One region of the Streptomyces sp. NPDC048521 genome, then DNA from elsewhere that is predicted to be linked to it. Evidence: riboswitches for the same ligand, from Rfam matches in the RefSeq annotation. Region 1 holds a riboswitch; each other region holds the start of a gene.
The links. Region 1 has a riboswitch for cobalamin ahead of ACGFRF_RS09100 (ribonucleoside-diphosphate reductase subunit alpha). Riboswitches for the same ligand answer to the same signal wherever they lie in the genome.
Positions count from the first base shown of each region.

Region 2: another riboswitch for cobalamin. It lies ahead of ACGFRF_RS01875 (CbtB-domain containing protein); the one in region 1 lies ahead of ACGFRF_RS09100 (ribonucleoside-diphosphate reductase subunit alpha).
Region 3: another riboswitch for cobalamin. It lies ahead of ACGFRF_RS18250 (cobalamin biosynthesis protein); the one in region 1 lies ahead of ACGFRF_RS09100 (ribonucleoside-diphosphate reductase subunit alpha).
Region 4: another riboswitch for cobalamin. It lies ahead of ACGFRF_RS13785 (HoxN/HupN/NixA family nickel/cobalt transporter); the one in region 1 lies ahead of ACGFRF_RS09100 (ribonucleoside-diphosphate reductase subunit alpha).

Region 1 is NZ_JBICWR010000003.1:338,442-343,767, reverse strand. It holds gene ACGFRF_RS09105 (ribonucleotide-diphosphate reductase subunit beta) at 1-310, opposite strand, end outside; gene ACGFRF_RS09100 (ribonucleoside-diphosphate reductase subunit alpha) at 367-2,739, opposite strand; cobalamin riboswitch at 2,863-2,997, opposite strand; gene mctP (monocarboxylate uptake permease MctP) at 3,169-4,779, opposite strand; gene ACGFRF_RS09090 (DUF3311 domain-containing protein) at 4,776-5,039, opposite strand; gene ACGFRF_RS09085 (GntR family transcriptional regulator) at 5,164-5,326, opposite strand, start outside.
Region 2 is NZ_JBICWR010000001.1:398,026-403,351, forward strand. It holds gene ACGFRF_RS01865 (histidine phosphatase family protein) at 1-434, shown strand, start outside; gene ACGFRF_RS01870 (CbtA family protein) at 686-1,438, opposite strand; gene ACGFRF_RS01875 (CbtB-domain containing protein) at 1,460-1,681, opposite strand; cobalamin riboswitch at 1,718-1,862, opposite strand; gene ACGFRF_RS01880 (SpoIIE family protein phosphatase) at 1,973-4,063, opposite strand; gene ACGFRF_RS01885 (hypothetical protein) at 4,334-4,615, opposite strand; gene ACGFRF_RS01890 (LysR family transcriptional regulator) at 5,016-5,326, opposite strand, start outside.
Region 3 is NZ_JBICWR010000007.1:56,605-61,930, forward strand. It holds gene ACGFRF_RS18235 (lysozyme) at 1-822, shown strand, start outside; gene ACGFRF_RS18240 (anion permease) at 911-2,164, shown strand; gene ACGFRF_RS18245 (hypothetical protein) at 2,195-2,422, shown strand; cobalamin riboswitch at 2,593-2,735, shown strand; gene ACGFRF_RS18250 (cobalamin biosynthesis protein) at 2,833-3,777, shown strand; gene ACGFRF_RS18255 (cobyric acid synthase) at 3,774-5,315, shown strand; gene cobN (cobaltochelatase subunit CobN) at 5,312-5,326, shown strand, end outside.
Region 4 is NZ_JBICWR010000005.1:27,268-32,593, forward strand. It holds gene ACGFRF_RS13780 (glycosyltransferase family 2 protein) at 1-600, opposite strand, end outside; gene ACGFRF_RS13785 (HoxN/HupN/NixA family nickel/cobalt transporter) at 826-1,935, opposite strand; cobalamin riboswitch at 1,962-2,150, opposite strand; gene ACGFRF_RS13790 (ArsR/SmtB family transcription factor) at 2,230-2,586, shown strand; gene ACGFRF_RS13795 (hypothetical protein) at 2,785-2,922, shown strand; tRNA gene ACGFRF_RS13800 (tRNA-Thr) at 3,468-3,544, opposite strand; gene ACGFRF_RS13805 (alpha/beta fold hydrolase) at 3,653-5,254, opposite strand.

The sequences.
Region 1 (5,326 bases):
CGGCCTCCTCGAACAGCTGGCGCGACAGGTACAGGCGCGCCTCCGGGGAGTTGATGTGCTTGTACAGCGTGAGCACCAGGTTGTTCGCGACGATCGAGTCACCCGTCGCGAAGAACGCCACCAGACGGCCGATCAGGTGCTGCTCGGCCGGCGTCAGTTTCGCGAGGTCGGCGACGTCCGAGTGGAGGTCGACCTCCTCGACGGTCCAGGTGTTCTTGATGGCGTCCCGGTAGCGCTCGTAGAAGTCGGGGTAGCGCATCGGGCGGAGAGTCAGCTCGAAGCCGGGGTCGAGAAGGTTCTGGTTCGTCATCGCAGTCGGCGCGGAGCGCCGTCCTCCAGGGGTGGTGGTCGGGTGGCGGGCGGGAATCACTGGCAGGCTTCGCAGGACTCGGGGTTCTCCAGGGAGCAGGCGACCGCGTCGGGGTCGGCGGCCTGCTGGACGGGGATCGTCCTGGGGGCCTGCGCCTGGGCGGCGCGGGCGATGCGCGTGGCCGGTCGGGAGCGCAGGTAGTACGTCGTCTTCAGACCCGACTTCCAGGCGTACGCGTACATCGAGGACAGCTTGCCGATGGTCGGCGTCTCCAGGAACAGGTTCAGGGACTGCGCCTGGTCCAGGAACGGGGTGCGGGCCGCGGCCATGTCGATCAGGCCGCGCTGCGGGATCTCCCACGCCGTGCGGTAGAGCGCCCGCACCTCCTCGGGGATCCAGGCGAAGCCCTGCACCGAGCCGTTGGACTCACGCAGTGCCTCCCGGGTGCGCGCGTCCCACACGCCGAGGTGCTTCAGGTCCTGCACCAGGTACGAGTTGACCTGGAGGAACTCGCCCGACAGCGTCTCGCGCTTGAACAGGTTGGACACCTGCGGCTCGATGCACTCGTACACGCCCGCGATGGACGCGATGGTGGCCGTCGGGGCGATGGCGAGGAGCAGCGAGTTGCGCATCCCGACGGCCGCGATCCGCGCCCGCAGCGCCGCCCAGCGCTCCGGCCAGGTGAACTCGACGCCGTAGTGGTCGGGGTGCAGCACGCCGTGGGCCGTACGGGTCTTCTCCCAGGCCGGCAGCGGGCCGTTGCGCTCGGCGAGGTCGGCCGAGGCCTCGTACGCGGCGAGCATGATGCGCTCGGCGATCCGGGTGGACAGGGCCTTCGCCTCGGGGGAGTCGAAGGGCAGGCGCAGCTTGAAGAAGACGTCCTGCAGACCCATCGCGCCCAGGCCGACGGGGCGCCACTTGGCGTTGGAACGGCCCGCCTGCTCGGTCGGGTAGAAGTTGATGTCCACGACCCGGTCGAGGAAGGTGACGGCCGTGCGGACCGTCTCGTCCAGCCGCTCCCAGTCGATGTCCCCGGCGGTCACGAAGGCGCCGAGGTTGACCGACCCCAGGTTGCAGACCGCCGTCTCGCCGTCGTCCGTGACCTCCAGGATCTCCGTGCAGAGGTTGGAGGAGTGGACCACATGGCCCGCGGTCGCCGTCTGGTTCGCCGTGCGGTTGGCGGCGTCCTTGAAGGTCATCCAGCCGTTGCCGGTCTGTGCGAGCGTGCGCATCATGCGGCCGTACAGGTCGCGGGCCGGGATCGTCTTCTTCGCGAGGCCGTCGGCCTCGGCCCTGCGGTAGGCGGCGTCGAACTCCTCGCCCCACAGGTCCACCAGCTCCGGCACGTCCGCCGGGGAGAACAGCGACCACTGCTCGTCGGCGTTGACCCGGCGCATGAACTCGTCCGGGATCCAGTGGGCCAGGTTCAGGTTGTGCGTGCGGCGGGCGTCCTCACCGGTGTTGTCGCGCAGCTCCAGGAACTCCTCGATGTCGGAGTGCCAGGTCTCCAGGTACACCGCGGCCGCGCCCTTGCGCCGGCCGCCCTGGTTCACGGCGGCCACCGAGGCGTCCAGGGTCTTCAGGAACGGGACGATGCCGTTGGAGTGCCCGTTGGTGCCGCGGATCAGCGAACCGCGCGAACGGATCCGGGAGTACGACAGACCGATGCCGCCGGCGTGCTTGGAGAGGCGGGCGACCTGGTGGTAGCGGTCGTAGATGGAGTCCAGCTCGTCCAGCGGGGAGTCGAGCAGGTAGCAGGACGACATCTGCGGGTGCCGCGTACCGGAGTTGAAGAGCGTGGGGGAGGAGGGCAGGTAGTCGAGCCGGCTCATGAGGGCGTAGAGCGCGGCGACCTCGTCCACGGAGCGAACGGTGTCGTCCTCGGCGAGGCCGGCGGCCACCCGCAGCAGGAAGTGCTGGGGCGTCTCGATCACCTTGCGGGTGATCGGGTGCCGCAGCAGGTAGCGGCTGTACAGGGTGCGCAGGCCGAAGTAGCCGAAGCGGTCGTCGGCGTGCGTGTCGATCAGCGCGTCGAGCCGCTCGGCGTGCAGCCGCACGAACGCGGCGGTCCGGTCCGCGATGAGCCCCTCCCGGTGTCCCACGCCGACGGACTCGGTGAAGGACGTCACGCCCTGCGAGGCGGCCTCGTCCCGGATGGCCCGGGTCAGCAGGCGGGCGGCCAGCCTCGAGTAGGCGGGGTCCTCGGAGATCAGGCCTGCGGCCGCCTCCGTGGCCAGCTCGCGCAACTCCGCGGTGATCTCGGAGGCAGCCCGTGCGGACCGGCCCCGCAGCGCGGCGGCGGCGACCCGGCCGGGGTCGGCGTCGGGGAGGTCGGCGGTCAGCTCGGTCAGGGTCCGCAGCAGCGCGGCACCGGGACCGTCCGTCTCCGGCTCGCTGACTGAAGCCGGATCGGCTGGCGCGATGGTCACGTGGGGCTCTCCCTCGCTCGGCACGGGGCCTGGCGGAGGGCAGGGGGCAGCCACGAGCGCACACGGCGTCGCGTCCACCGGCCCACTCCACGAGGCCCGGACGTCTCAAGGCACCCGGACCGGACGGCCGGGCGCGCTGACGGCAGGTCCTCGGACTGGACAGGCGTGCGGATGCACGCAAGTACACCGTTGCGGGACAGTTCCGGATTCGCACCGGATTCCCCTGCGGCGACAGCGAGCATGAGCATACATCTAGTGCCGGTCCGCCGTGTCACCCCCAGATGTTGTGTCGCCGCGGCTTCAGAGGGTCAACTCGTAGGTGAGGAGAGTGACGAAGAGCGGGCCGCGGTCGTCGGTCGACGACTGCGGCCCGCTCCGGGGTCGGGGATGGCTGGTCGCGCGGTTCACCGCGTCCCTGCGGGGCGCGTCTCAGTGACCGGCGCCTGCCGTGGCCGGCGGAAGCTCCACCTGGACACCCGGGTCGCCCGCGTCGGCCGAGTAGTCCTCCGGCTTGGTCTCGTCGATGCCCTCGGGGGCCTTCAGGGCCTTCAGGACCACCGTGAGGACCACGGTGACGAGGACGTTCAGCACGAAGGCCGTGAGGCCGATGTAGCCGATCTCGCCGATGCCGGGGATCTCCTTGGCGTTGCCGCCGAAGTGCTTCTGCGTCGGGGAGGCGATCCCGTACGCGGCGACCGTGCCGTACACCATGCCGACCGCCCAGCCGGCCAGCAGCGCCCAGCGGTGGAACCAGCGGGTGAACAGGCCGCCGACCAGGGCCGGGAAGGTCTGCAGGATCCAGATGCCGCCCAGCAGCTGGAAGTTGATGGCGACCGTCTTGTCCATGGTGAGGACGAAGATCAGCGCGCCCACCTTCACCAGCAGCGACACGATCTTGGAGACGCGGGTCTCCTGCGCGGCCGTGGCGTCCGGCTTGATGAAGTCCTTGTAGATGTTGCGGGTGAAGAGGTTCGCCGCCGCGATGGACATGATCGCCGCCGGCACCAGGGCGCCGATGCCGATCGCCGCGAAGGCCACGCCCGCGAACCAGTCCGGGAACATGTCCTCGAACAGCTGCGGGATCGCCAACTGCCCGTTGGTGACCTTCACCCCGGCCGCGATCGCCATGAAGCCCAGCAGCGCCAGCAGACCCAGCATGAGCGAGTACAGCGGCAGGATCGTGGTGTTGCGGCGGATCACCTCACGGCTCCTGGACGACAGGGTCGCGGTGATCGAGTGCGGGTACATGAACAGCGCCAGCGCGGAGCCGAGTGCCAGTGTGGCGTACGTCCACTGGCCCGCCGGCGCCGGTACGACACCGCCCACGCCCGTGGTCGAGAACTTCTCGCCCGCCTTGGCGAAGATGTCGTCGAACCCGCCCAGCTTGATCGGTATGTAGATGATCGCCACCGTGATGACGATGTAGATCAGCGTGTCCTTGACGAACGCGATCAGCGCAGGCGCGCGCAGGCCGGAGGAGTAGGTGTAGGCCGCCAGCACACCGAAGGCGATGAGCAGCGGGAGGTCCTTCACGAACCAGTTCGTGTTCTCGCCGCCGCCGACGCCCATCACGTCCAGGACGGCCTGGATGCCGACGAGCTGGAGCGCGATGTACGGCATCGTCGCGAGGATGCCGGTGATCGCCACGGCCAGCGACAGGCCCTTGGAGCCGAACCGGCCGCGCACGAAGTCCGAGGTCGTCACATAGCCGTGCTTGTGCGACACCGACCACAGGCGGGGCAGGAACGTGAAGATCAGCGGATAGACCAGGATCGTGTACGGCACCGCGAAGAAGCCGGACGCGCCCGCCGCGTAGATCGCCGCCGGTACGGCGACGAAGGTGTAGGCCGTGTACAGGTCGCCACCGAGCAGGAACCAGGTGATCCAGGTGCCGAACGACCGACCGCCCAGACCCCATTCGTCCAGGGAGTGCTCGTTCTCGGCCCTGCGCCAGCGCGCGGCCAGGAAGCCCATGACCGTGACGGCCAGGAAGAAGAAGATGAAGACGCCGAGTGCGACGCCGTTGACGCCGTCCTTCACTTCGCGGCACCCCCCTGCGCGTGCTCGCGGGAGCGCTGGTCACGCTGCCACAGCTTGTACGCGATCATCGTGAGCGCCGTGGACACCAGCACCCAGAGCATCTGGTACCAGTAGAAGAACGGGATCCCGATGAACTGGGGGTCCGTCTTGGCGTACGAGCCGACCCACAGCATCGCCACGAAGGGCGCGACGAGACACAGACCGATGATCACTCGGACCGGTGTTACCACCGGTGGTCTCACTTCAGGCGTTTCCGACATGCTGCGGCTCCGTCCCCTTGCTGGTCACCTGTGTAATGCGCAGGCAATCTAGGTGACAGGATCAGGCCAGCGGAAGACCTCGTCCGTATATCGGTATCCCGAATTCGGTGACCGTGGGCCCTGCCTACTCCGCGGGCCGCTTCAGCCGTGCCACGAACTTGTACCGGTCACCCCGGTACACCGACCGCACCCACTCCACCGGCTGGCCCTCGCGGTCCAGCGAGTGCCGGGAGAGCATCAGCATCGGCAGGCCCACGTCGGTGCCGAGCAGACCCGCCTCGCGGGGG
Region 2 (5,326 bases), on a different contig from region 1:
GCGTGCGGTGCCGGGAGACGGCGGCGGCGCTCGGCCTGGACGGCGGGGAGACGCCGGAACTGAAGGGTCTGGATGTGGGCCGTTGGCGGGGCCGCACCCTTGAGGAGGTGGGGGCCACCGAGCCGGAGGCGGTGGGCCGTTGGCTCGCCGACGCCGGCTGGTCGGCACACGGCGGGGAGTCGGTGCAGGACGTGTGCGGGCGGGTAGGGCGCTGGCTGGACATCGCGCAGGGCACGGACGGCCGTACGCTCGCCGTGGTGGAGCCGGAGGTCGTACGGGCCGCGGTCGTGCATGTCCTGGGCCTGCCCGCGGCTGCCTTCTGGCGGCTGGACGTGCCGCCGTTGACGGCCACGGAACTCAGCGGACGGGGCGGACGCTGGAATCTGCGGCTCGGGCAGCCCCTGGCCGTGCCGGGCACCTCCGCGGCGCGCTGAGACCGTGCGGGCGCCGTGGCTCGGGATGCCGCGTCCCGTGACGGCAGTGAGGGCGACCGCCGCACGCCCCCGAGGTGATCCGGCGTGGTCGGGCAGGTCTGGCCACTCGGTTCTGCCGCTGCTCGGCTCGGCGGTGCCCGGCTGATCGGTCGGTGCCCTGTGCCCTGTCCGGGTCCGACCGCGGCGGTGCCCGGAGAGCGCGAGAGGCCCCTCGGATGGTTCCGAGGGGCCCGCTCGTGTCCCAGGACCGCTCAGTTCGAGGCGGGAACCGTGCGCCCGGTCGGTGCCGTCGTGGGCTCGGGGTTCAGCTGCCGCTCGGCCAACTCGCCGAAGAGCAGGCCGAATCCGGCCCACAGGACGCCCTGGACGGCCAGTGCGGAGAGGCGGAACCGCCACAGCAGGGTGGCCGGGAAGTCCTGCGGCACCTCGTTGACGACGGGCAGGAACGCGTAGGCCACCCCGATCGCGAGGGCGAACGCGGCGACCGCGACCACGGTCGCCCACCAGGTGCCCAGAGCGGGCGCCAGCCGCTTGCCCAGGAGGGTCGCGGCGACCGCGAGGAGGACGCTGAGCAGCATCATCAGGAAGTACAGGGTGGTCCGCTCGCCGATGGTGTCGGGGTCGCCGACCGACGGCGGGTTGGCCGGGTACTTCAGGAAGGGGACCACGTACACGGCGAGCAGCGCGCAGCCGGACAGCAGCAACGCGGTCGCCCGCGGGCCGAAGCGGCCCACGCGGCCCAGCGCGAAGCAGAAGGCCAGCGCGGCGATGCCGCCGAAGGCGACCCCGTAGACGAGGACTCCGGTGGCGAGACCGGCGGTGGACTGCAGGGAGCGGGAGACGACCTCCGTCTCGTGCTCGTGGGAGTGGGCGTCCTCGAAGCCGATCGCCTTGTCGACGTTCGGCTCGCCGAGGAGGTAGGAGACGATCAGGGCGAGCACACCGGCGGCGAGGCCGGCGAGCATGCCCCGCACCAGGAGGTTTCTGACCGTTGCGGAGTTCATGGGCGAGTGGCGTCCCTCGCGTCAGTGGCAGGGGAAGCCGAGCAGGTGACGGGCGTCGTGCACCCACTCGTGGACGTCCGTGCCGCTGAACACGGAGGTGGCGCCCTGCTCGGCGCCGACGAAGTAGAGCAGGACCAGCATCAGGATGCCGAAGAACACCGCCCAGGGAGCTATCGCCTGCAGCGGCAGCTTGGCGGGGATGGCGGGCGTGGTGGCTGTCGGCTGAGCGACGGTCTGCGCCATGGCAGAACCTCCTCCGGGAGTTCGCGTCCCGTCTCGGTGGTGCACTGGACGACGGCCACGGGTCTGACTCGCGTGACGCCTCGAGAGGCATCTCGCACACAGTGGCGCGACCGTGCCGGATTCCCACCGGCTTCCGTCTCGCCGTCGTCGATATCGGACAGACCGTACCGCGTGGCATGCACCCCGCCAAGACCGCGCCGGCCGGCGTGATCTTGATCTCGCGCCAGGCGGCCGCCGCCGAGCGGCGTCGTGCCCGGTGCGGACGTCATGCGGGGCCGCCCGGCGTCGCGGTCAGGTACCGCAGGCGGTCGCCAGGGGCAGTGCGCGGGCGATGAGCAAGGCGACGTCGTCATGGTCGGCGGGGTGCCGCAGCCGCCGCAGGAGCCGGTCGCAGGTCTCCTCCGCGGAGCGGAACGGCGGTGACAGCTGGCGCAGGAGGTCGTCCAGGCGTTCGTCGATGGGGTCGTTGCGGGTTTCGACCAGTCCGTCGGTGTAGAGGACCAGCTGGTCGCCGGGTCGCAGGTCGAGGGTGGTGGCCTCGAAGGGCACACCACCGACTCCCAGCGGAATGCCGGTGGGCAGGTCGAGGAGTTCGGGTGGTCTGCCGTCCCGCACCAGGACCGGGGGCAGATGGCCGGCGGAGGCCACGTGCAAGCGGCAGTGGTGCGGGTCGTAGACGGCGTAGACACAGGTGGCGATGTACGGCTCGAGACCGCGAATGATCTTGTCGAGGTGGGTGAGGATCCGGGCCGGGTCGAGGTCGAGGTCGGCCAGGGTGGAGGTGGCGGTGCGCAGACGGCCCATCGCGGTCGCGGCGGGGATACCGCTGCCCATGACGTCGCCGACGGTGAGGGCGGTGCGGTCACCGTCGAGCGGGATGACGTCGTACCAGTCGCCGCCGACCTCGCTGAAGGCCTGGGCCGGCCGGTAGCGGGCGGCGACCTCGAGACCGGGGTGACACGGCGAGAGCTGGGGAAGCAGGCTGCGCTGGAGGGTTTCGGCGGCGCTGCGGATGTGCTGGTGCAGGACGGCGTTGTCGATGCTCAGCGCGGCGGACGCGGCCAGTTCGCAGGCGAGGGTGAGGTCGTCCTCGTCGAACGGCAGGGGGTTGCGGGCCCGCGCCAGGCCCATGACGCCGATGACCTGTCCGCGGGCGATGAGCGGGACGGCCATGTCGGTGTGGACACCGGCCCGGGCGAGCAGGCGGGCGGCCTCGGGGCCGGCGGCGATGCGGGCGAGGTCACTGCTGTCCAGGTGGGTGACCAGCTGGGGGCGGCGGGTGCGGATGCAATGGGACGCCGGATGGTCGGCGTGGTAGACGGTGAGGCGGCCGGGCGGCACGATCGCCTGAGCGGCGTCGGTGGGGTAGGCGGTCTTCACCGCCAGCGCGCGGAACATCGCCGGGCCCTCGCCCACGTCCGTGCGGCCCGTCTGCAGCACGGAGTCCAGGAGGTCCACGGCGGCCAGGTCGGCCAGGTCGGGCACGAGGACGTCGGCCAGTTCCTGTGCGGTCCGCTCCACCTCCAGGGTGGTGCCGATGCGGGCCGAGCCGTTGGCCACCAGGCGCAGGCGCTGCTGAGCCCGGTCGGCCTTTCTCGCCGTCTCGTACCGGTCGGTGACGTCCACCACCACGGTGGCGAGGCCCAGCGGCTGCCCGTGGTGGTCCTCCAGCCGGTAGAACGACACCGCCCACGCGTGATCGCGGTCGGGGTCGGCGAGAGTACGGCCCACCACCTGCTCGTCCACCACCGGGACACCGGTCTCCAGGACCTTCCGCATCGCGGCCTCCGCGACCAGGAAGCGCGGACCCGACAGGACCTCGCGGAAGGTCCGGCCGACGTGGTCGGCCTCCGGGACTCCGTGCATCGACGCCAGAGCCGGATTGACGACCACGTACCGCAGGTCGGTGTCCAGGACGGACAGCCCGATCGGGGCCTGGGTGATCAGCCGGGTGGACAGCGCCACGTCACGCTCCACCTGCCGCAGCGTGGACCGGTCGGTGGCCAGCCCCAGGGCGTAGTGGTCGCCGATGTTGTCGGTGAGCCGCATGTTGCGGAACTCGACCATCCGGGTGCTGCCGTCCCTGTGCCGGACGGGGAACGCCCCCGCCCAGCCCCGGCCGGTCTCCATCACCTCGGCGAACAGCCTGATCGCCGCCTCCTGGTGTTCGGGGTGGAGGAGCAGCGGCGCCGCGTACTGCCCGACCGCCTCACCGCGGGCGTAGCCGAACAGTTCCTCGGCCTGCGGACTCCACATGTCGATCCGGCCGTCGGCCTCCAAGAGCACCGCGGCGACACCCAGCAGGTCCATCAAGCCGCTCGGGCCGGACTCCCCACCCTCCGGCCGATGCTCCGGCTCCGGACACTGCTTCGCTCGGCTCATCGCACTCGCTCCTTCCACCCGCCGACCTCACCGGCGCACCCGCCTCGGCGCGCAGAGCAGGTGAAGCGGTCTCCCCACAGGTCAGCAGCCCCGTCCACGATGCGGCACGGGAACTACCGCGGCCAGGGGGGCGTGCCGGGGAGAACGCCGCGCCCGAAGCCGGTCCCCGCATCCCGGGCAAGCCTCACACGGTCCACACTGTGCTCACCTCACTCCTGGGGTCATCACTCCACGTCTACCCCTCATCGGTCGTCGTCGGCGGCCATGCCCTCACGCCCGGCGAAGGTGCAGGCGACGGCGGGGGGTGCTCGTGCTCATCGGGTCTTTTCCGTACGGGCCGGGGTTCGCGCCGGCACGGCGGGGGCTCTCCGGCTCGCGGGCGGCGCACGGTCCTCGACGGAGGACGAGCCCGTTTCCGCCGTGTCGTGGCAGAGCGCCTGGTCGGGGTCTGCGGGGCAGATCGGCGACGACGATCCCGGCGACCTCGTACCCGTTCTCGTACGGCTCGCGGGCGGCCGGATCGAGGAGTCCGAGTTCGCTGTCGTGGTCCATGCGTCCAGTATTGGAGCGGCGCGAGTACGGCGCGCGGGGCGAGGGTGGCCCGGCTGCACCGGGTCCGGCCGGCCGGGGCCGCCTGCCGGCACTCCGCGGACTCCGCTGACGCCCTTGACCGCCGGCCACTGTGGCCGTGCGCTCCGCGCACCCTCTCGGCCTGCACGGCGATCCCCGCCCGCCATAACCGGCTTGACGGGTGACGAATGCGCCGGCAGTGGTACCCGGCACGGAGCTCTGCGGTCACAAGATCAAGGCAGGCGCCTACCGCGCGCAGGCGAAGATCGCACACACGGCAGCCGACGCTGTCCGAGGTGCGGGCCAGGACCGGCTTCCTCCTGCGGCAGACGCGCAGCCTCGGGGCGGCGCGCGTCAGTCGGACGGCGCCCGCAGCGAACCTCTAGCCCCGGTACGGGTCACCGAGCGGAAGCCAGGCGTCGGCACCGTGGATGCCGAGGTCTCCCACACCGTCGCAGAGGGCCTCGACGACGGCGAGGACAGCGGTGCGGACATCGCTCCGGCGCCACACCAGCGACCAGGTCCAGTAGATCTCCGGTGCTACGACCGGGCGTCGGACCAGGTCGGGTGGCAGCGGAGTGCTCTGGCCCTTCGGGGAGTTGACGACCGGCCGGCCGCTGCGGCGGACGTGCTCGAAGAAGGCCGGGCCGGTGATGCCGTTGTCGGAGATGCGCATCGCGCGGGCCCCTGTGT
Region 3 (5,326 bases), on a different contig from region 1:
ATCGGTGTCCTCGCGGCGGCCACCGCGGCGCTCGCCCTCGCGGGCAGCGCGACCGCGTCGGCGGGCCCTGTGGAAGAGGGAGGTTCGCAGGCAGGGCCTCCGGCGGCACGGCCACCGGCCGCGGCCGCGTGGCTGCCCCGGGGGCACGACGTGTCGTCCCACCAGAAGCGGATCGACTGGCCGGCCACCCGGGCGCGGGGCGCCCGGTTCGTCTACGTGAAGGCGACGGAGTCCACGCACTACCGCAATCCCCGCTTCTCCCAGCAGTACGGCGGCGCGCGCCGGTCCGGCCTGATCCGGGGCGCGTACCACTTCGCGCTCCCTGACGAGTCCTCCGGCGCCCGGCAGGCCGCGTACTTCGTGCGGCACGGCGGAGACTGGCGGGCGGACGGCTGGACACTGCCGCCCGCGCTGGACATCGAGTACAACCCCTACGACCGGCAGCACAAGTGCTACGGGTTGGGCAAGAAGCGGATGATCCGCTGGATCCGGTCCTTCAGCAACGAGATCAAGCGCAAGACCGGCCGCCGCCCGGTGATCTACACGACGACCCATTGGTGGAAGCTCTGCACCGGCAACAGCCGCGCCTTCTCCTCCTCCCACGCCCTGTGGATCGCCCGTCACGGCACCTCACGGCCCGGGAGGCTGCCGGGCGGCTGGCGGTACTGGACGTTCTGGCAGTACGGCACCAAGGGCAGGCTGCCGGGTGACCAGAATCTCTTCAACGGCCCGCCGGCCCGGCTGCGGACCTTCGCGGGACTCGGTGGCCAAGGGGCGCCTGGGCCCAGGGGGACAAACGGAACCTCTTCCGCTCGTTACTGACACCCTCATGCCCGCCTCAGTTCATCTTCCGTTCACCCAGGTTGCCTACGTTCATCCAGCCAACGACCTCGAACGATTGCCTGGGTAAATGGAAAGCTTCTCGCTGATCCTCGCGATTGTGGTAGTAACCGCACTCGCGTTCGATTTCACGAACGGTTTCCACGACACCGCGAACGCGATGGCCACCACGATCTCCACAGGCGCCCTGAAGCCCAAGATCGCGGTGACCATGTCCGCCGCCCTCAACCTTGTGGGCGCCTTTCTCTCGGTGGAGGTCGCGAACACGATCTCCAAGGGTCTCGTCGACGAGACCGGCATCCGTCCCGAGGTCATCTTCGCCGCCCTGGTCGGCGCGATCCTCTGGAACCTGCTGACCTGGCTGGTGGGCCTGCCGTCCAGCTCCTCGCACGCCCTGCTGGGCGGCCTGGTCGGCGCCACCGTCGCCTCCGCGGGCTTCGGCGCCGTCCACGGTGACGTGCTGGTCACCAAGGTGCTGCTCCCGGCGGTGGCCGCGCCGATCGTGGCGGGCCTCGCCTCGGTGCTGGCCACCCGCTTCTCCTACGGCATCGGCGGCACCGCCGACGGCGAGGCCACCCGCAAGGGCTACCGCGCCGGCCAGATCGCCTCCGCCGGCCTGGTCTCCCTCGCCCACGGCACCAACGACGCCCAGAAGACGATGGGCATCATCACCCTCGCCCTCATCGCGGGCGGCTCCATCGCCCCCGGCTCGAACCCTCCCGTCTGGGTGATCCTCTCCGCCGGCCTGGCCATCGCGCTCGGCACCTACATCGGCGGCTGGCGCATCATCCGCACCATGGGCAAGGGCCTGACCGATCTGGAGCCGCGCCAGGGCTTCGCCGCCCAGACCAGCGCCGCGACCGCCATCCTGGCCTCCTCCCACCTCGGCTTCTCCCTCTCCACCACGCACGTCGTCTCCGGCTCGGTGATGGGCGCGGGCCTGGGCCGCAAGGGCGGAGTGGTCCGCTGGTCGACCGCGGGCCGCATGTTCGTCGCCTGGGCGCTGACCCTGCCGGCCGCCGCGCTGGTGGGCGCGGGCGCCGAGTCCGTCACGGACCTGGGCGACTGGGGCACCGCCGCCGTCGCCGTCTTCCTGGTCGCCGCGAGCGCCGCGATCTGGAAGATCTCCCGCCGCGAGGTCGTCGACCACACGAACGTCGTCGCCGAGACCGAGGAACCGGCCGGCGTGGTGACCACCGCCATCGCCGCCGTGACCCCGCCCCCGGCGGGCGCGATCACCGAGGACCTGACGGCCACCATCCCGGCCCCGGTCGCCGACCCGGCCCCCGCTGCCCCGGCGGTCCCGCCGGCCGCCGCGGTCTGACCCCGAGCACCCGTTCACCAAGGAAGCATCATGAAGATCGACTGGGCGGCCCTCGGCTCCGTCTTCGGCGTCAGCCTCGTGTTCACGGTGGGCCTGGTAGCCCTGTTCACCCTCGGCATCAACGGTCTGTCGCGGCGCGAGAAGGCCGCGGCCCAGGGCGGCTCCGCGGCCCTGGCCGTCACCGGCGCCTACGTCTGCTTCGCGGCCTGCGCGGCGGCGGTGGCGTACGGCTTCTACCTGATCGTGGCGAAAGCCTGACCTGGCACCCTTCGTCGACGGCCTGACCCGGCATCCGTCCGCCACGGCCCGACCGAGCGCCTCGAGGCTCCCCTCCCACTGGTGCGGAGGGGAGCCTCCGGCATGCCCGCACGCCTCACGGTGTGGGGATCGGCACACTCTCCCCCTGCAGGTCAACGGCAAGTTGACGGCCGTTCCGGGCGCGTGGTGGACTGCCCAGGCCATGTACGGCGGCAAGAGAGGAAGCCGGTGCGAATCCGGCGCGGTCCCGCCACTGTCACCGGGGAAGAACCCCCGGGAGCCAGGAACTCTCACCGCCGAATCACGTCGAACCAGGGCGCGGACACCCTGAGTGAGGACACAGATCGCCATGCTCGGCTGCCGAAGGACCAGTACCAGGCCCGCTCCTGTACCCACGGCCGGCTGAGCCGATGGGTGCCGATCGCTCCTACGCGTACGGCGCCGCCGCCGGCCTTCTCGGTGACCTGCTCCTCGGCGATCCCCGCCGCGGGCATCCGGTCGCCGCGTTCGGGCGGGTGGCAGCGGCCGTGGAACGCGCGTTGTGGCACGACCACCGCGGCTGGGGCACGCTGCACACCGCCGTGTGCGCCGGTGGCGCCGTCGCCCTCGGCGCGCTGGCCGTACGCGCCGTACGCCCCTCCCCCACCGCCTCCGTCGCGCTGACCGCGGCCGTCACCTGGGCGGTCGTCGGCGGCACCTCGCTCGCCCGGGAGGCCCGCACCGTCGGGCGTGCCCTGGAGGCCGGGGACGTCGAGGCGGCCCGCGCGCGGCTGCCCCACCTGTGCGGCCGGGACCCGCAGGCGCTGGACGCCGACGGGATCGCCCGGGCCGTGGTCGAGTCGGTCGCCGAGAACACCTCCGACGCGGTCGTGGGCGCGCTGGTGTGGGGTGCCGTGGGCGGGGTGCCGGGGCTGCTCGGGTTCCGGGCGGTCAACACCCTCGACGCGATGGTCGGTCACAAGTCGCCCCGGTTCCGGCGCTACGGCTGGGCCTCCGCCCGCCTCGACGACCTCGCCGGCTGGCCGGGGGCCCGGCTGACCGCCGTCCTCGCCGTGCTCGCCGGCCCCGACCCGCGGGGCGCGGTACGGGCCTGGCGGGCCGACGCGTCCCGGCATCCGAGCCCCAACGCCGGGCCCGTGGAGGCCTCCTTCGCGGGCGCCCTCGGGGTGCGCCTGGGCGGGACGCTCTCCTACGGCGGCCGGGTCGAGCACCGCCCCGTGCTCAACGGCGGGACCGGGCGCGCCGTCCGGGTCACCGACATCGACCGGGCCGTACGGCTCTCCCGCCGTGTCGGCCTGCTCGCGCTCGGCGTCACGGTCGCCGCGCGCCGACTCGTGAAGGGACGTGGGAAGTGAGCGGGGGTCTCCTCGTCGCCGGCACCACCTCCGACGCCGGCAAGAGCGTCGTGACGGCCGGGATCTGCCGGTGGCTGGTGCGCCAGGGCGTGAAGGTCGCGCCGTTCAAGGCGCAGAACATGTCCCTCAATTCGTTCGTGACGAAGGAGGGCGCCGAGATCGGGCGGGCGCAGGCCATGCAGGCCCAGGCCTGCCGGGTCGAGCCGACCGCGCTGATGAACCCGGTGCTGCTCAAGCCGGGCGGCGAGCAGAGCAGCCAGGTGGTGCTGCTGGGCAAGCCGGTGGGCGAGTTGAGCGCGCGCGGCTACCACGGTGGGCGGCAGCAGCGGCTGCTCGGCACGGTGCTGGACTGTCTGGCCGAGTTGCGGGGCACGTATGACGCGGTGATCTGTGAGGGGGCGGGGAGCCCGGCCGAGATCAACCTGCGGCGGACCGACATCGTCAACATGGGCATCGCCCGCAACGCGCGGCTGCCCGTGCTGGTGGTCGGGGACATCGACCGCGGGGGCGTGTTCGCCTCCTTCTTCGGCACGGTCGCCCTGCTGTCGCCGGAGGACCAGGAGCTGATCGCCGGGTTCCTGGTGAACAAGTTCCGGGGTGATGTCGGCCTGCTCGAACCGGGCTTGGACATGCTCCAGGGCCTCACCGGGCGGCGCACCTACGGCGTTCTGCCCTTCCGGCACGGGCTCGGCATCGACGAGGAGGACGGGATGGGGGTCCCCCCGCGCGAGCGCAGCCGAGCGTGGGAGAGGGTGTCGCGGGGCCCCGTCCGGGAGTCGGCCGTCGCTCCCCCGGCCGGCGAGGACGTGCTGCGGGTCGCCGTCTGCGCGATCCCGCTGATGTCCAACTTCACGGACGTGGACGCGCTGGCCGCCGAGCCGGGTGTCGTGGTGCGGTTCGTGGACCGTCCGGAGGAACTGGCGGACGCCGACCTCGTGGTGATCCCGGGCACGCGCGGGACCGTACGGGCGCTTCAGTGGCTGCGGGAGCGGGGACTTGCCGATGCCCTCGTGCGCAGGGCCGCCCGGCACAGGCCCGTCCTCGGCATCTGCGGCGGCTTCCAGATCCTCGGCGAGCACATCGAGGACGAGGTCGAGTCGCGGGCCGGCGAGGTCCCCGGGCTCGGCCTGCTTCCGGTGCGGGTGCGGTTCGCCCGCGAGAAGACCCTCACCCGGCCCGCCGGGGAGGCCCTCGGCGAGCGGGTCGAGGGGTACGAGATCCATCACGGGGTCGCCGACGTCCTGGGCGGCGAGCCCTTCCTGGACGGCTGCCGGGTCGGCCAGACCTGGGGCACCCACTGGCACGGCTCGCTGGAGTCGGACGGTTTCCGGCGGGCCTTCCTGCGCGAGGTGGCCGCCGCCGCGGGCCGCCGCTTCGTACCGGCCCCGGACACGTCCTTCGCCGCGCTGCGCGAGGAGCAGCTCGACCGGCTCGGCGACCTGATCGAACAGCACGCGGACACGGACGCGCTCTGGCGGCTCATCGAGTCGGGCGCGCCGCAAGGACTGCCTTTCATCCCACCGGGAGCGCCCGCATGAGCACAGTGTTG
Region 4 (5,326 bases), on a different contig from region 1:
GGGGGCGTACAGGATCTTCCAGCCGGCGTCGGCGGCCCGCCAGGCGAGGTCGGTCTCCTCGTGCGCGAAGAAGAACTCGGCGGGCCAGTCCCCGGTCTCGGCCAGCATCGCCATGCGCAGGGCGTGCCCGCCGCCGAGGAACCCGGTGACGTATCCCCCGCGCATCGGGTCCGACTTCCCCACCCGGGGGACGTGCCGCTGCTGGGTCTCGCCGTGCTCGTCGGCGATACGGAAGCCGACGATGCCGAGGCGGGGGTCGGCGGCGTACAGGTCCCGTACGCGCCGCAGCACGTCGGCGTCGACGAGCAGCCCGTCGTCGTCGAGTTCCACGACGACATCGACGTCCCCGTACTCCCGCAGCCGCGCGAGGGCGACGTTCCGGCCACCCGGGCAGCCGAGGTTCTCCTCCACGTCGATGGTGGTGACCTCGCCGGGCAGGGAGAGCCGGCGGGCGAACTCGGGCAGCCGGCAGCCGTTGCCGACGACGACGATGCGGGCCGGGGCGAGGTCCTGCTTGGCCACGGACTGCAGCAGCGCGTCGACCTCGGCGGGCCGGTTGCCCATGGTCACCACGGCGACGGCGATCCTCGGCTCCACCACGTCCCTCACCCCATCCGGCCGACGGCGGCACCGCGTCTCGACCGCGCGGCGCCCGCCGTTCACCAAGATGTTGCCTCACGTCCGAGCGTTCACCTGACGCCGATTCACCGTGCGGCGCGTTTGCGCCGGTTCTGTCCCCCATGAGGGAGTGGCTCCGCCGATCGACCGACCGCCTTCCCCTTCAGCCGGTGCCGGAGGCTCACACGGCCCGGCACTCCCACCGTCTCAGCCCGAGTCTGCGGCGCGGACGGCCCAGCGTTCCTCGACCTTGGCGAAGCGCCAGTACGCGATGGCCACGGCCCAGACGACCACGAACAGGCCGACGATGACATAGCCGACGTTGTCCAGGTCCAGGGCCGCTATCCAGCCGGTGACGTCATCCTGCAGACCGAGCTTGTCGTGCAGGACGCCGACCAGCTCGATCGTGCCGACGAAGAAGGCCACGGCGATGGACAGGCCGGTGATGGTGAGGTTGTAGAACACCTTCCGCACCGGGTTGGAGAAAGCCCACTGGTAGGCGAAGTTCATGAACGTGCCGTCCAGCGTGTCGAACAGGCTCATGCCGGCCGCGAACAGCAGCGGCAGGCACAGCACCGCGTACCACGGGAGACCGGCGGCGGCACCGTTGCCGGCCAGCGCGAGGAGCAGGACCTCCGTCGTGGTGTCGAAGCCGATGCCGAAGAGGAAGCCGAGCGGGAACATCTGGCCCGGGCGGCGGATGGACTTGGTGAGCCGGCCGAGGACACGGTTCATGAAGCCACGGGAGTCGAGGTGGGCCTCCAGCTCCGCCTCGTCGTAACGTCCGGCGCGCATCGCCCTGAAGACGCGCAGGATGCCGAAGAGCGCGACCAGGTTGAGGGCGGCGATGAGGTACAGGAAGCTGCCGGAGACCGTGGTGCCCACGGTGCCGAGGACCTGGTGGGTCCGGGAGCCGTCGTTCATCAGGGTGCCGGCGAGCTTCGCGCCGCCGGCGACCAGCGCGGCCATGACGACCACCACGCTGGAGTGGCCCAGCGCGAACCAGAAGCCCACCGACACCGGACGCTTGCCGTCGGCCATGAGCTTGCGGGTGGTGTTGTCGATCGCCGCGATGTGGTCCGCGTCGAAGGCGTGCCGCATGCCGAGCGTGTACGCCGTGATGCCGAGGCCCAGGCCGAACGCCTTGGTACCCACCTCGTAGTGACGGGGAATCACCAGCAGGAACAGGATCCCGAACGCGACCACGTGCAGGGCGACGATCACGGCCAGGAGCCCCGCGGTCCGGACGGTGTCCTCGCGACGCCAGCGGAAGGACGGGGTGGCGGCGGTTTCGGGCACGCCTTCGGACACGGTCATACGGTCACGCTCCAGCACCTCGTGGATCAGCTTCGTGATGCCGTGGCCGGTCTCCTGGCTGACGGGTCGACGCGCCCGCCCCTGCCTTCCCGGCTGTGCGGCCAGTGGCGTGTAGGGGGCGGGAACTTCCCGATCACAGTGGCGAGGGCCGCTCCGGACTGAGCCCCTGAGGGCTGTCACCGGTCTTCCCGAACACCACGGCCCGCTCACACTAGGCGGCGGCGGGTAGCGGCTGCAAGGCTGCACAACTGAACAGGTATGGAGCGCCCGGCCGATGGCTGCGATGATGGGGCCATGCATCTCGTCCCCGCGGAACGTGCCGGGCAGCGCACCATCGACGGCCACCGGGTCTGCGACGCCATCGCCGCCGTCGGTGAGCCGGAGCGGGTACGCGCCTGGGCCGACCGCTTCTCGCTGCTCTCCGATCCCGGACGCCTGTCCCTGCTGCTCGCGCTCCACGAGGCCGGCCCGATCGCCGTCTCCGACCTCGCCGTCGCCACCGGGATGAGGGACACCGCCGTCTCCCAGTCCCTGCGCCTGCTGCGGACCGCGGGCATCGTCGAGGGCCAGAAGGACGGCCGCGTCGTGCGCTACCGGCTCGTGGACGGATCGATCTCCGAACTGCTGAAGCACTGCGTCTCACGCGACTGAGGGGATCGACGCGGTTGAGGTGATCGACGCGGCTGACGTCTTCGACGCGACTGACGGGCCCGGGGCCGGCGGCGGCCCTGGCCCACGTGCGGGCGCGCCTCGGCGCAGAGCAGAGCACAGCCAGGTGCGGGGCCCCGCCCCCATCGTGGCGTAAAGACCTGTCTATAAGGTGATCATGACTGATCGTCACGACTGCTGGTGCACCAAGGCAGCGCGACGGCACTGGCCGACGGCCTGCGAATCGAGGCGGAACTCAGCAACGGCCGCATCGCCTCCACCAGGGGCCACGACGCCCGCTACATGAAGATCGTCCCCGGCTGCGGGGGTGCATCGTGACCAGCACGTACCGGGAGTGCTCGCCCTGGCACGACGTCCGCGCCTGAGCCGCGAGACGCGGGCAGCTTCGCCCTCGCGCAGGCAGGCGGATCCACGGGGACAACGACACCCGGAGACATTGCCGCGTTCGGTTCGACAGGACGCTGCGCCGGCTTCCGGGTGATCGCGAAGGTCAGCCGGCAGAAACCGGTGGGCGCAACCGGCGGACCTGGTGGGGCTCAGCCGGCGGACCGGTGGGGCTCAGCCGGCGAACCCGGTAGGGGTCGCGTCGCGGTCTCGGCCGCCCGGCAGGCCGGGCAGATGACCTGGGCGTCGCGGCCGTAGCGCCGGGTGAGCCCTTGGCAGCGCGGACAGTATCCGACCTCGTCGGGCAGGCAGCCGAGCAGACGCGCGGCGACGGTCCTGTCCGTCGAGGGGTCGATACGCTCCGGCATACCGTCCACGTGCCGAATCTACGTCCGGCCCCCCGTCCGGGCATCTCGGAGAACGGGCATCTCGGCAACGAGAAGACCCCAGGTCAGACGGTGTCCGACCTGGGGTCCCCATGGAGCCGCTTTCGGGATTCGAACCCGAGACCTACGCATTACGAGTGCGTTGCTCTGGCCATCTGAGCTAAAGCGGCGCGCTGCCCGCACTATGGTGCGACCGGCAACGTCGGTAAGTCTACACAGTTTCCGGGGGTGCTTCGTACCCACCCCGGAGCGGCCGGCTCCGAGGTGGGTGGCATGGGCTATGAGCAGCGCTTTCCGGCACTCGGCGGGGTGCCGCGGAGCAGGTAGGTGTTGATCGCCCCGTCGATGCAGGTGCTGCCGCGGCCGTAGGCGGTGTGGCCGTCGCCGACGTAGGTCAGGAGGCGGGCCGAGGAGAGCTGGCGGGCGAGGGACTGCGCCCAGCGGTAGGGGGTCGCCGGGTCGCGGGTGGTGCCGACCACCACGATCGGCGCCGAGCCCTTCGCCTCGATGCGGTGCGGTTCGCCCATCGCCTTCACCGGCCAGTACGTGCAGTTCAGCGCGGCCCAGGCCAGGCCTTCGCCGAAGACCGGGGACGTCTTCTCGAACTCCGGCAGCGCCTTCTCCGCCTGCTCGGGTCCGGTGAAGGCCGGCGGCAGGTCCAGGCAGTTCACGGCGGCGTTGGCCATCATCAGGTTGCTGTAGCGACCGCTCGCGTCACGCTCGTAATAGCTGTCGGCGAGCGCGAGCAGCCCCGCGCCGTCGTTCTCGTGCATCGCCGAGGCCAGCGCCTGACGCAGCCGCTGCCACGCCCCCTCGTCGTACATCGCCGCGATCACCCCGGTGGTGGCGAGCGCCTCACCGAGCTTGCGGCCGTCCGCGTCGCCCGTCGGGATGGGGTGGGCGTCCAGCTTGCGGAAGAACGCCTTGAGGTGGTCGCCGACCTGCGCGGGTGTCGTGCCCTTGCCGCCGAGGGGACAGTCGGAGCGCTGTACGCAGTCCTTCGCGAACGCCTGGAACGCCGTCTCGAAGCCCGCCGTCTGATCCAGGTTCAGCTCGCGCGCGTCGAGGGCGGGGTCCAGCGCGCCGTCCAGAACCATCCGTCCGACCCGCTCCGGGAACAGACCGGCGTACGTCGCCCCGAGGAACGTGCCGTACGACGCCCCGACGTAGTTCAGCTTCCGGTCCCCCAGCACCGCCCGCACGATGTCCATGTCCCGTGCCGCCTCGACGGTGGAGACGTGCCGCAGCAGCCGTGCCGAGTGTGTCCCGCAGCTCTCCGCGAACTTCTTGTCGGCCGCCACCAGTGCGTTCTGCTCCCGCTGGTCGTCGGGTGTCACGTCCGTCTGCGTGTACGCGTCCATCTGACGTCCGTCGAGGCATTCGACGGGCTCGCTGCGGGCGACGCCCCGCGGGTCCACCGCGGCCATGTCGTAGCGGGCACGGACGTCCGCCGGGTAACCGACGCCCGCGTACTGCTGGAGGAAATCGATCGCGGAGCCGCCCGGACCACCCGGGTTGACCAGCAGCGAACCGAGCGGCTTGGCCTTGCCGGTGGCCTTCTTGCGGGCGACGGCGAGCCGGACGTCTCCCGAGCCGGGCTTCGCGTAATCCAGCGGGGCCTTGATCGTCGCGCACTGGAAGCCGGGAGCACCGCAGCTGCGCCAGCGCGGCCGCTGCGAGTAGTACGGCGTCAGCGCCGACGGCGTCGATCGCGGCAGCGCGGCCAGCGCCGCGTCCACCGTCCCGCCCGCCGACGTGGCCGGGCTACCGGAGCAGGCGGACACGAGCAGGGTGGCGGACGCGAGCAGAGTGGCCGTGAGGCGGGCCGTGGTCCGGGGGCGGATGCCTCGGGTCGGGCGGGGGGATGGCCTGGTGTGCATCAGGCGAGCGTAACGCTGTGCGACGACCTGGGCGCGCTGCGTGTGGATGATGGGCTCGTACGAGGGACAGGC